Regions from separate parts of the Pseudoalteromonas sp. J2K-J979 genome, predicted to be linked through region 1. Evidence: predicted binding sites of a transcription regulator. Region 1 holds the regulator's gene; the other holds the start of a gene.
What was found. Region 1 encodes FliA, which starts transcription of late flagellar genes. Its sites were predicted from a motif close to CTAAAGNTNNNNNNNNNNNNGCCGATA; they were not measured.
Positions count from the first base shown of each region.

Region 2: a site for FliA is predicted at 3,976-4,002, ahead of pomA (flagellar motor protein PomA). Genes of this name have one in related genera too.

Region 1 is NZ_CM200281.1:1,045,164-1,051,256, reverse strand. It holds gene AC3KVK_RS04975 (chemotaxis protein CheA) at 1-728, opposite strand, end outside; gene AC3KVK_RS04970 (protein phosphatase CheZ) at 745-1,515, opposite strand; gene cheY (chemotaxis response regulator CheY) at 1,533-1,916, opposite strand; gene AC3KVK_RS04960 (RNA polymerase sigma factor FliA) at 1,962-2,645, opposite strand; gene AC3KVK_RS04955 (MinD/ParA family ATP-binding protein) at 2,692-3,549, opposite strand; gene flhF (flagellar biosynthesis GTPase FlhF) at 3,542-4,948, opposite strand; gene flhA (flagellar biosynthesis protein FlhA) at 4,968-6,093, opposite strand, start outside.
Region 2 is NZ_CM200281.1:902,190-908,282, forward strand. It holds gene AC3KVK_RS04280 (IS982 family transposase) at 1-661, shown strand, start outside; gene dxs (1-deoxy-D-xylulose-5-phosphate synthase) at 716-2,578, opposite strand; gene ispA ((2E,6E)-farnesyl diphosphate synthase) at 2,685-3,575, opposite strand; gene AC3KVK_RS04295 (exodeoxyribonuclease VII small subunit) at 3,575-3,820, opposite strand; gene pomA (flagellar motor protein PomA) at 4,078-4,839, shown strand; gene AC3KVK_RS04305 (flagellar motor protein MotB) at 4,845-5,771, shown strand.

The sequences.
Region 1 (6,093 bases):
GCGCCGAACGATCCTGAACCATGTAATTCATCAAGTAAATTTTCAAACTCATCATCTGTTATATCATCATTATCAGAACTTGTTGAATCAGGGGATTGCTGTGCAGCCGGCCCTTGTCCAGAACCATGTAACTCATCAAGTAAGCTTTCAAACTCATCTTCCGTTATATCATCAATAGAATCTGAACTTGGTGAACTAGCTTCTGGTGTTATAGGATCTTCACCGAAAAAAATGTCATCAAACTCATCTTGTGATGGTTCTGATTCATTTTCAGGTTCAGGTTCAGAGTATGCTTCTTCTGGAGCTGTTTCTTCAACCTCCCCAACCTCATCTTCAGACTCTGGCTTACTTAACTTATGTAAAATATCGAGTAATTCTGGTGAAGCCGCATCAGGTTGCTCTCTATTTTGAATCTTTGCAAACATTTCATTAATAGTGTCGAGAGCTTGAAGAATGACATCCATTAACTCGGCAGTGACTCTGCGTTTGCCTTGACGGAGAACATCGAAAATATTTTCAGCCCCATGACAAGCATCAACTAATTCTGTCATTGCTAGAAAGCCAGCTCCACCTTTAACGGTATGAAAGCCCCTAAATATAGCATTGAGTAAATCTGCATCTTCAGGATTATTTTCTAATTCAACTAACTGCTCGGACAATAATTCGAGTATTTCACCAGCCTCGACCAAAAAATCCTGCAATATATCTTCATCAACTTCAAAGCTCATGCAGCTGCTCTCCCATTTAGAAGCCTAAGCTCGATAATAAGTCATCAACTTCATCTTGACCGGAAACTACATCATCACGCTCAGCAGCATCAATAATCGGCCCTTCAGCAACCTGATCTAGTTCAGTTGAACTTACATCGGCTACAATCGTATTTTTTTCGTGTACTTCTTTTGACGTTTCAACTGGAGAACCAAAGACAGTTAACATGTAAATTAAACTGTCTTCTACCTCTCGAACCAGCTCGATAACCCTTCGAATTACTTGACCTGTCAGATCTTGATAATCTTGAGCCATTAATACTTGAGTCATCAAACTATGAAGTTGTTGCGTATCTTTTTGCGTACCTTGAATAAAGTCATCAAGCTCAAGACATAACGTCTTAAATTCACCTAACTTTAAGTCCCGTGACATTAATCTATCCCACGAGGGCTTAAGATTATTAATATCGTCGTTTAACTTATCGGCGAGAGGCAAGCTAGCTTCAATGGCATCCATTGTTTTATTTGCAGCTTGCTCTGTCATTTCCATAACATAATTTAATCGCTGCTTGGCATCCGGCAATGATTCTTGTGTTAACGAAGAAAGCTTGTCATCTAACTCAAAGTTTTTAAGTGAGTCATGAAGTTGCCGAGTTAATTTACCAACCTCTGCAAATAGCTCAGACTGTTCATCTGAGCTTATTTGTAATAACAGCTCATTCGCTTGTTCTTGTTCGCCATTTTCCAAAAGCTCGACGAGCTGTTTGGCTTGTTCAAGTGTTATTTGTGGTATAGCGCTGGCCGACATGAAGCTCTCCTTCTTGTTTAACCTAAACGCTCAAACACTTTATCCAATTTAGTCTTCAGCGTCGCAGCGGTAAACGGTTTAACAATGTAGCCGTTAACACCCGCTTGAGCCGCAGCAATGATTTGTTCTTTTTTAGCCTCAGCCGTTACCATTAACACGGGTAAATGCTTAAGGTTGTCATCAGCTCTGATCGCTCGGAGCAAATCAATACCTTGCATTCCAGGCATGTTCCAGTCAGTTACAACAAAATCAAACTCTTGATTTTGTAACATTGGTAGTGCGGTGCTACCGTCATCAGCTTCTTGAACATTAGTAAATCCTAAGTCCCTAAGCAGATTTTTAATGATTCTTCTCATAGTTGAAAAGTCATCTACCACAAGAATTTTCATGTTTTTATCCAAAACATCCTCCGGTGAGGTTTAAACCCAAATTACAGTACTTCTAATTCAAATCCAGTCACTGACTTTTGCTTTTAGCTTTATCATTGCCTGGCCATGTATTTGGCTAACTCTTGATTCACTCACATCAAGAATTGCACCTATTTCTTTTAAATTCATTTCATCATTGTAGTAAAGAGATAAAACCAGTGCATCACGTTCAGGTAAAGTTTTAATTGCTTCCATTAAGGAGTCATTAAACCGCTCTGTTTGTGTATGAACATAGGGTGTGTCACTAGAGTTTAAATGTTCTTCGTTATGGAGCACATCTTCATCAACACCTAGATCTTCAATCCCCAAAATCCTACCGCTATTTACATCATTAAGAATATCATGGTATTCATTGAGCGTAATATCAAGTTTTTCAGCAACTTCTATATCTTTTACTTCTCGCCCTAATGAAGATTCCAATTCTGCAGTCGCTTGCGCAACCATTCTCGCATTTTTATGAACCGATCGTGGAACCCAGTCCCCTTTTCGTATTTCATCCAACATTGCTCCACGTATGCGGATTCCTGCATACGTTTCAAAACTCGCACCTTTTGAGCCATCGAAATTTTTCGCGGCTTCAATCAGGCCTATCATTCCTGATTGCACTAAATCATCCAATTGAACGCTCGCTGGCAATCGCGCCAGTAAGTGGTATGCAATGCGCTTTACTAACGTTACATGTCTTTCGATCATGTTCGTCATTTGATCTGCAGTGCTATACCCTATTACTTTATTCACACAGGATGCCTTAGCGATTTACAAGCTTTTCTATGAAGAACTCCAAATGCCCTGAAGGTTGATTTGGAATAGGCCATTTAGCCGCTTTTGTTGCAAGCGTTTTAAATGCAATTGCTGCGGGTGACTTAGGGAAGAGATCAACAATCGTTTTTTGTTTACGAATGGATTTACGCATATTCTCATCGAAGGGAACTGTCGAGACAAGCTCTAGAGAAACATCTAGAAAACGGTCTGTCACTTTAGAAAGCTTTGCGAACAACTCTTGGCCTTCACGTAAGCTGCGTACCATATTAGCGACTATTTTAAATTTATAGACACCATGCTCTCTACTCAATATTTTAATTAGAGCATAAGCATCTGTTATTGAAGTCGGCTCATCACATACAACTACGAGTACATCTTGAGCTGCTCTTGAAAAACTTAACACCATATCTGAAATACCAGCTGCGGTATCTACAATCAGCACATCATAGTCAGCATTCAATTCGCCAAAAGCACGGATGAGACCTGCATGTTCAGCTGGAGATAGTTCTACCATGTTTTGAGAACCTGATGTTGCAGGTACAATACGGATTCCGTGTGGACCTTCGACTAAAATATCTTCCAATTCACATTCGCCCGATAATACGTGCGAGAGATTTCGTTCAACTCTGAGTCCAAGCATCACATCACAGTTTGCCAACCCTAAGTCAGCATCAAGTACCAAAACCCTTTGGCCTTGTTGTCCCATTGCAATTGCCATATTTAAGGAGACATTGGTTTTACCCACGCCACCTTTGCCGCCTGTCACTGCAATTACTTTTACAGCTTGATTATTTTGATTCATTCTTCGCAGGCCACTTGCTTGATCTAAAACTGTATTAATCATACATCCCTACTGCATGAGACTCCAAGTTTGGATGTCTTTTAAATTGCGCGTTTGCACGTTTAGCGTACAGTTGCTCAGCCTTTTTGACTAGTTTTTCTGCATTAGCCACTCTAATGTCCTCTGGCACACGCTGACCATTAGTAAGATACCCTATTGGTAAGCGATTTTGAATCGCAATACTTATAATCTCTCCTAAACTTAAGCATTCATCAAGTTTTGTGAATATACAACCACTTAAGTGTACCTTTTTAAAATGCTTAACCGTCTCTTGCAATACCTCTAACTGTGCTGTTGCACTCAATACAAGGTAACTACGTATGTCCACTCGCGCATTTTTCATTAAAGTATTGAGCTGTTCGGTCAAACGTAAATCACGTTGACTCATGCCAGCGGTGTCAATTAATACTAGTCTCTTATTTCGTAAATGATAAAGCATTTCTGCTAATTCATTTGCATCTTTTACTTGTTTAACCGGACAGCCGATGATTCTGCCATAAGTTGCCAATTGTTCATAGGCTCCAATACGATAAGTATCTGTTGTAATTAGAGCTATTTTATCAGCGCCAAATTTTTGAGCTCCTAGAGCAGCTAATTTTGCAACAGTCGTGGTTTTCCCAACACCTGTTGGGCCCACTAATGCAAACACTCCGCCATTACGTAAAATTTCATTATTCGACGTATATAGTTGGCTTTGGACCATTTCTAGCAATGCTTGCCAAGCTTTTTTCTCAGAGACATCATCCGGAATAAAACAGGCCATTTGATCAGCTAAATCATCACCAATTCCCATACCTTTAAGTCGATCAACCATGTATGCTTTTGTAGGATCTCTCCTCGCTAAATCTTGCGACATTAGCCCTGATACTTGATGCTCAAGTAATTGACGAATAGCCAGCATCTCATCTCTCATCGCCTTAATTTCTTCATCATTTTTAGAGTGACTTGATTCAGACTGAGCGAGCGTTTGTTTGTGATTTTTTTCTAGAGATGAAAAATCATCTTCTTCAGGACCTTTATACCAATGCTCTGCTTTTGGTTTTTGCTGCTCTTCGAGCATAGCTGAGAAATTACTCGCTTGTGGCTTGGTAGCCTGACGATTCAAAAGGGCCTCTAAACTGTCAGCTATTTTCGCTTCTGGCTCTGCTGAGCGCTTGATGGCTTGCGGTCTAACCACTTGTTCATTGGTTACCCCATAATCTGACATTCTCTCACTGATCGGTGCTCTTACTTGTGCAGGAGGACGTTTTGCAGGAGCACGCTCATGATCTACCGCAGCGACAATTTCAACCCCATTGGCCATTTTCTTATTCGACATTATAACGGCATCCACACCTAACTCTTCTTTTACTTCATTCAGAGCGGTACGCATATCTTTAGCAAAAAAACGTTTAATTTTCATAAATTACCCCTTGTCCTGACTATTGCTGACCTACAGAGCTGACAATCTTAATTTGCTTTTCATCCGGTACTTCTTGATAAGACATCACCCTTAAACCGGGTAATGTATGCTTAACAAATCGCGATAAAACGGTTCTCAGCATTCCTGATGTCAACAATATTGAAGGTTCACCTGACATCTCCTGAGTTTGATGTGCTTCACTTAGCGAATTTTGTAGCCGCTCAGCAAGCCCAGGTTCAATGCCAGCACCCTCGTCACCTGCATTTTGAAGTGACTGATGCAACATCTGTTCCAACTCAGGCGCCAATGTTATGACAGGGATTTCAGGGGTGGCGCCAACTATATCTTGAACAATCAACCTACGCAGTGAAATACGCACTGCTGCGGTTAAAACATCTGCATCTTGGCTACGGGGCCCATACTCAACTAAAGTTTGCACAATCGAACGCATATCTCGAATAGGCACACCTTCATTCAAGAGGTTTTGCAGAACTTTTACAATCGTCGTTAAATGAAGTACATCTGGAACAAGTCCTTCCACTAAACGAGGGTGACTCTTAGTTAACATATCAAGGAGATTTTGTACTTCTTCATGACCTAGCAGCAACGAAGCATTATTATGCAGTAGTTGACTGATGTGAGTGGCAACCACTGTGGCCGCATCAACCACAGTGTATCCTAGTGATTGCGCCTCATCTTTTTGGCTAGGGCCTATCCAAACAGCTTCAAGGCCAAAAGCGGGATCTTTTGTTGGTGTGCCATCAATTGGTCCAAAAACCTGACCTGGGTTAATGGCCAGTTCATTACCATGTTTGAGTTCCCCTTCGCCAACAGCAACTCCCATGAGCGTAATCCGATAAGCATTGGGGTCTAACTCTAAATTATCACGGATATGCACTGGCGGGACTAAAAACCCGAGTTCTTGAGAGAGCTTTTTACGTACTCCCTTGATTCTACTTAGGAGCTCACCACCTTGAGCCTGATCAACTAGTGGGATCAAACGGTAACCTACTTCTAAGCCAATCACATCAACCTGTGAAACATCATCCCAACTCAGCTCTTTTTGTTCTTGTGCTGGAGCCGCAGTGACACCAGTACTGGGTTGCAATTCGCCTTTTTCTATAGCTTCTTTTTCTTTAATGGCC
Region 2 (6,093 bases), 140 kb from region 1:
TGTTTGTCAGTATTGGCGACATTATTTTCCTGATTTAGTCAGTTATACACGTATGTTGAAGTTACTTCAGGCCACGTTACCTGCTCTGTGTAGCTATCTGAAGCAGCGCTTTGATAAACCAACAGGCATTGCATTTATCGATTCCACTTCTCTCAAGGTGTGTCACAACATGCGTATTCCTCGTCACCAAGTTTTCGCGGGAGAAGCCAAACGAGGCAAAGGAACAATGGGCTGGTTTTATGGCTTTAAACTTCACCTCATCATGAATGATGAAGGGGGTTTATTAGCTGTAAAAGTGACAGCTGGGAATGTTGATGATAGACAGCCGGTATTAGATATGGTTGATAATGTTACAGGTAGTTTATACGCTGATAAAGGTTATGTATCTGCAAACTTAAAAGCGGAACTTGCTGAGCAAGGCATTGATTTTATTACAGGTCAACGAAGTAATATGAAACGTCAGCCAATATCATCTTGGGATAGAGCGATGTTATCAAAGCGTTTCATCATTGAAACAGTTTTCGACCAGCTGAAAAATATGGCTCAAATAGACCACACAAGGCACCGCAGCTGCATCTCATTTATGGTTAATTTAATGGCTGGATTAATTGCCTATACTTTTCAGACTAAAAAGCCGAGTATAAAAGTGACTCGGCTTTAATTCTTATGCAGATCTGAGGTTAACTAGGTTTTTTTGTGGTGTGAGCGACAGTAATTAATTCAAAAATTGTTTGATTGCTTCTTCTATACCTTCGCTATCTAAGCCCATCTCAGCATGCATTTCATCTTGTGTACCATGCTTAATAAACTCATCAGGAATACCCAGATTGAGTACTTCTATTGTTAACCTATGCTTGAGCACAAATTCGTTAACTGCAGAACCTGCACCACCAAGAATGGCATTGTCTTCGAGAGTGACAAATACTGTGTGATTGGTTGCAAGTTCAGTCAGAAGTGCTTGATCTATCGGCTTGATAAAACGCATATCAACAAGGGTTGCATCGAGTTTTTCTGCGACAGATTTAGCATTGTTTAGCAAAGTACCAAAAGATAAGATTGCGATATTTTGGCCGTTACGAACCACATTCGCTTTTCCTATCTCGATACTTTCCATTTCTTTGCTCGGGTCGAACTCACCAGCGCTACCTCTAGGGTAACGCACGGCTGCAGGCTGATTTAGCCTGTGTCCAGTAAAAAGCATATTCCGACATTCATTGGTATCGCTCGGAGCCATGATGATCATGTTTGGGATACAGCGCATATAGCTTAAATCGTATGCTCCTTGGTGTGTTTCACCATCAGCCCCAACTATTCCTGCTCTATCGATTGCGAATAAAACGGGTAAATTTTGTAAAGCGACATCATGGATTAGTTGATCATACGCGCGCTGTAAGAAGCTCGAGTAGATCGCCACGACAGGGTTGAGTCCTTCACATGCAAAGCCAGCCGCTAATGTCACTGCATGTTGTTCAGCGATGGCGACATCAAAATATTGCTCAGGGAATTCTTTCGAAAACCTGACCATGCCTGAACCTTCACGCATTGCAGGTGTAATCGCCATGAGCTTCTCATCTTGGGTGGCCATTTCACATAGCCAATCACCAAACACCTTTGAAAATGTTGGCTCACTCGGCTTTGATTTAGGTAGGCTTAGCTCGGAAGGATCAAATTTTGGTACACCGTGGTAGCCAATGGGATCCGCTTCTGCTGGTTGATAACCTTTACCTTTTTGAGTCCTCACATGAAGTAATTGAGGCCCTTTAAGGTTGCGCATATTACGCAGAGTATCACAAAGCATAGTCACATCATGTCCGTCGATTGGACCAATGTAGTTAAACCCGAGCTCTTCAAAAAAAGTACCCGGGACCACCATTCCTTTTAAGTGTTCTTCCATTTTGCTGGCAAGCTCTTTTACAGGCGGCATACCTGAAAGCAGTTTTTTACCTCCTTCACGGATGTTGGTATAAAAACTACCTGATAAAATTCGGGCTAAATGATTATTAAGTGCGCCGACATTTTCTGAAATTGACATCTCGTTGTCATTAAGGATCACTAACATGTCTGCATCGATATCGCCGGCGTGATTCATTGCTTCAAATGCCATGCCTGCAGTGACGGCACCATCACCAATAACTGCGACTACTTTTCGGTTTTTTGCTTCTTTTTTAGCGGCAATGGCCATACCGAGCGCGGCAGAAATTGATGTACTTGAATGGCCAACACTAAAGGTGTCATATTGGCTTTCTTCGCGATAAGGAAATGGATGGAGGCCATCTTTTTGACGTATGCTGTGCATCAAATCACGGCGGCCTGTTAATATTTTATGGGGATATGCTTGGTGGCCCACATCCCAAATAACACGATCAAATGGCGTGTTATACACATAGTGTAATGCAACGGTGAGTTCGACAGTGCCCAAACCTGATGCTAAATGACCACTACTTTTTGACACTGAGTTTAGGAGGTAATCTCTTAACTCATGACTCAATGCTGGTAATTTATCTTGTGCTAACTCCCGTAATTGCGGGGGTTCATCAATTAAGCCCAATAAGGGATAGTTGTTGTTATCAATTGTCATGACAGGTATTGATTATCCTTTGTTTACTGACCCGATTATACATCAATTTAAGCGGTAATCTTTTTCTTTTCTGTTCTTTTACCGTGTATAACCTGAGTTGGGGCCTTTAATGGTCTCGAGAAATAATATAATGCGCTAGTTCTTCAAGTCTCGTTGTGTTTGCTGGAATTTTATCAAGAGACGCAAGGGCGTCTTGATATAAGGATTGCGCTAAGTCTTTCGCACCTTGAAGACCCATAAATGCAGGGTAGGTTGACTTATTTGATTCGATGTCAGAGCCTTGCGGTTTCCCAAGGGTTGCAGTATCTCCTTCAATATCCAAAATATCATCATGGACTTGAAAGGCCAGCCCTATTTTATGACCAAACTCAGCTAAGTGATTTAAGGTGTCTTGTGACGTTCCTTTGGCACATAATGCGCCCATCGTAATGGCGGATACTAACAGTGCACCAGTCTTCAGTTTATGAATTTGTTCGAGTTCTGATACTGTGATGGATTTATTCGTTGCTGATAAATCAAGTGCTTGCCCACCACACATGCCCATTAGTCCAGAGGCTTTGGCTAGTTCGGAAATAATTTTAAGTTGAGTCGGCGCCTCAACTTGAGCCAGAGGCTGTTCAGATAAAATATCAAATGCGAGTGTTTGTAACGCATCACCGGCTAAAATAGCGGTCGCCTCATCAAAAGCAATGTGGCATGTCGGTTTGCCTCGACGCAGATCGTCATCATCCATAGCAGGAAGATCATCATGTACCAAGGAATAACTATGAATACATTCAATAGCAGCAGCCACTTTTTGTAAAGCAAGCTGGTCAGCACCAAGCATTTGCCCTGTTAAAAATACTAGATGTGGCCTGAGACGTTTGCCACCATTGAACAGGCTATAACGTGCTGCAGAAAGGAGTTGTGCATCACCAGAAGTTTGCATCGACAAAATGGATGTTAACGTTTGTTCGACCAGGTATTGGCTGCGTTGTAAATCGTCTTGAATTGTCACTATTTTTGCTCTGTAGAGTCAAAGGGTGTGAGATCGCTTTCAGTAGAGTTGCCCATTAGAATGCTCACTTTTTGTTCTGCTTGTTGCAGTTTGGCTGAAGATGCTTGGGCAAGCTGAATACCGCGCTCAAATTGTTTTAATGACTGTTCGAGGGTAAGAGACCCATTTTCCATTTCTGAAACGATGTGCCCTAATTCGCCCATAGCGTCTTCAAAACTAAGATTTTCTGCTTTTTTTGTGGCCATTGTATTACTTCAGCTTAAGTATGAGTGGGTGGGATTTTAGGGGGATTCTCTAACTATTTCAATTTATCTGCCTTAGTCTCGCTAAATTATTGCGTGCCGATGCTGATTCTCTGTTTGAAAATTGCCGTCATCATAAAAATGGCGCTATAGTTGAACTTAAGTTATTAAACCTTTTGCCGATACTTAAAACTAAATTATCATACGCACTCTAAAGTGCTAACTTACCAATTTTAATTAAAATTTCCCTTGGAGGGCCAGTGGATTTAGCAACGTTAATAGGAATGCTTGGTGCGATCGGCTTTATTGTTATGGCAATGATTCTCGGTGGCGATTTAGGAATGTTCGTTGATATTCCTTCTGTGCTCATTGTTTTTTGTGGTTCATTATTTGTTGTGCTATCAAACTTTACGATGGGGCAGTTTTTTGGAATTGGTAAAGTGGCTGGAAAAGCGTTTATGTTTAAGCTTGAGACGCCTGAAGAGCTCATCGATAAAGCTGTTGAGCTAGCTGATTCCGCCAGAAAAGGAGGGTTCCTTGCTCTTGAAGAAGCAGAGATACCAAATGCATTTATGCAAAAAGGGGTCGATATGCTGGTTGATGGCCATGATGCCGATGTCGTGCGAGAAACCCTACAAAAAGATATTTCATTAACGTCAACACGGCATGATGCTGGCGCCACTTTATTTAAAGCGTTGGGTGATGTAGCTCCAGCAATGGGAATGATTGGTACACTGATCGGTTTGGTTGCAATGTTATCAAACATGGATGATCCGAAAGCGATAGGACCCGCGATGGCGGTTGCTTTGTTAACGACTCTTTATGGGGCCTTCTTGGCCAATGTTATCGCGATCCCGATTCAAGCTAAGTTAGAAAAGCGCAAAGACGAAGAAGAACTAAATCAAAAATTAATTTTAGATGCTGTGCTCGGGATTCAAGATGGTCAAAACCCAAAAGTAATTGAAGGGATACTTAAAAATTACCTACCAGAATCTAAACGCCAAATAGACACTGAGGGTTAGCTGTTATGTCTGATGAAGCCGAAGATTGCAAATGCCCTCCCCCAGGTTTGCCTGCTTGGATGGGGACGTTTGCAGACTTAATGTCATTGCTGATGTGTTTCTTTGTATTGTTGTTAGCTATGTCAGAAATGGATGTACTGAAATTTAAGCAAATAGCGGGCTCGATGAAATTTGCATTTGGTGTTCAAAATAAGCTTGAGGTAAAAGATATTCCAAAAGGCACAAGTGTGATCGCTATGGAGTTCCGCCCAGGAAAGCCTGAGCCGTCGCCTATTGAGACAATTCAACAGCAAACAGTTGAGATGACACAGCAAATGTTGGAGTTTCAAGCCGGTGATGAAGATTCGGCTGGGGGGCGCCAAGAACAGCGTGGGAATAAGCGTGGTGGTGAATCTCAAAGTACAGCGAAAAATGAATCGAGCCAAGCTGAAAGTACGGCTGACCAAGAACAAGTTAATGAGCTGGTTAAAAAAATAGCGCAACAGCTTGAAGAGCAAATCATGGATGGGGCAATAGAGCTCGAATCACTGGGTCAGCAAATTATTATTCGTATTCGAGAAAATGGTTCGTTTCCATCTGGAAGTGCTTTTTTGCAACCACAATTTAAACCCATTATTCAACAAATAGCTGAACTCTTGAAAGATGTTCCTGGCGAGATTACCGTTTCTGGCCACACAGATGATTATCAAGTAAGTAATGAACTATATTTTAATAATTGGGATTTATCAGCGAAACGTTCAGTGGCTGTAGCAAGCGAAATGCAGAAGGTGAGGGGATTCGATAAAAACCGTATGATGGTAATAGGTCATGCTGATACTCGGCCGTTAGTGCCAAATGAAGATACGGATTCGCGCAAACGTAATCGCCGTGTTGAGATTTCAATTATGCAAGGTAAAGCGAAAGAGTCTGATCCGATTGAGGTACAAAAGTAAATTTACGGTTGATTTTTTTCATAAAAGACGATTTACTGCAAACGCTAAGTAATTGTCTTAGTTTTATTTAAGGATAAATGAAATGAAAAGAATTGATAAATATACTTATATGCCAGGCAGTGGTGGTGGAAGCGATGATCCACCAAAAGAACCACCTAAGTCGAAATAATTGAAATGGAAGTGAAAGCTTCCATTTTACCAAATTATGAATGATATATTCCTACAAACTTTTTTAAATTATCAGCTATTACTAGTTTTGGCTGCATTCGTTCTGTCCTTTAAATTTAAACTTAAATCAGGTTGTTGGTTTTCTGCTGTAACA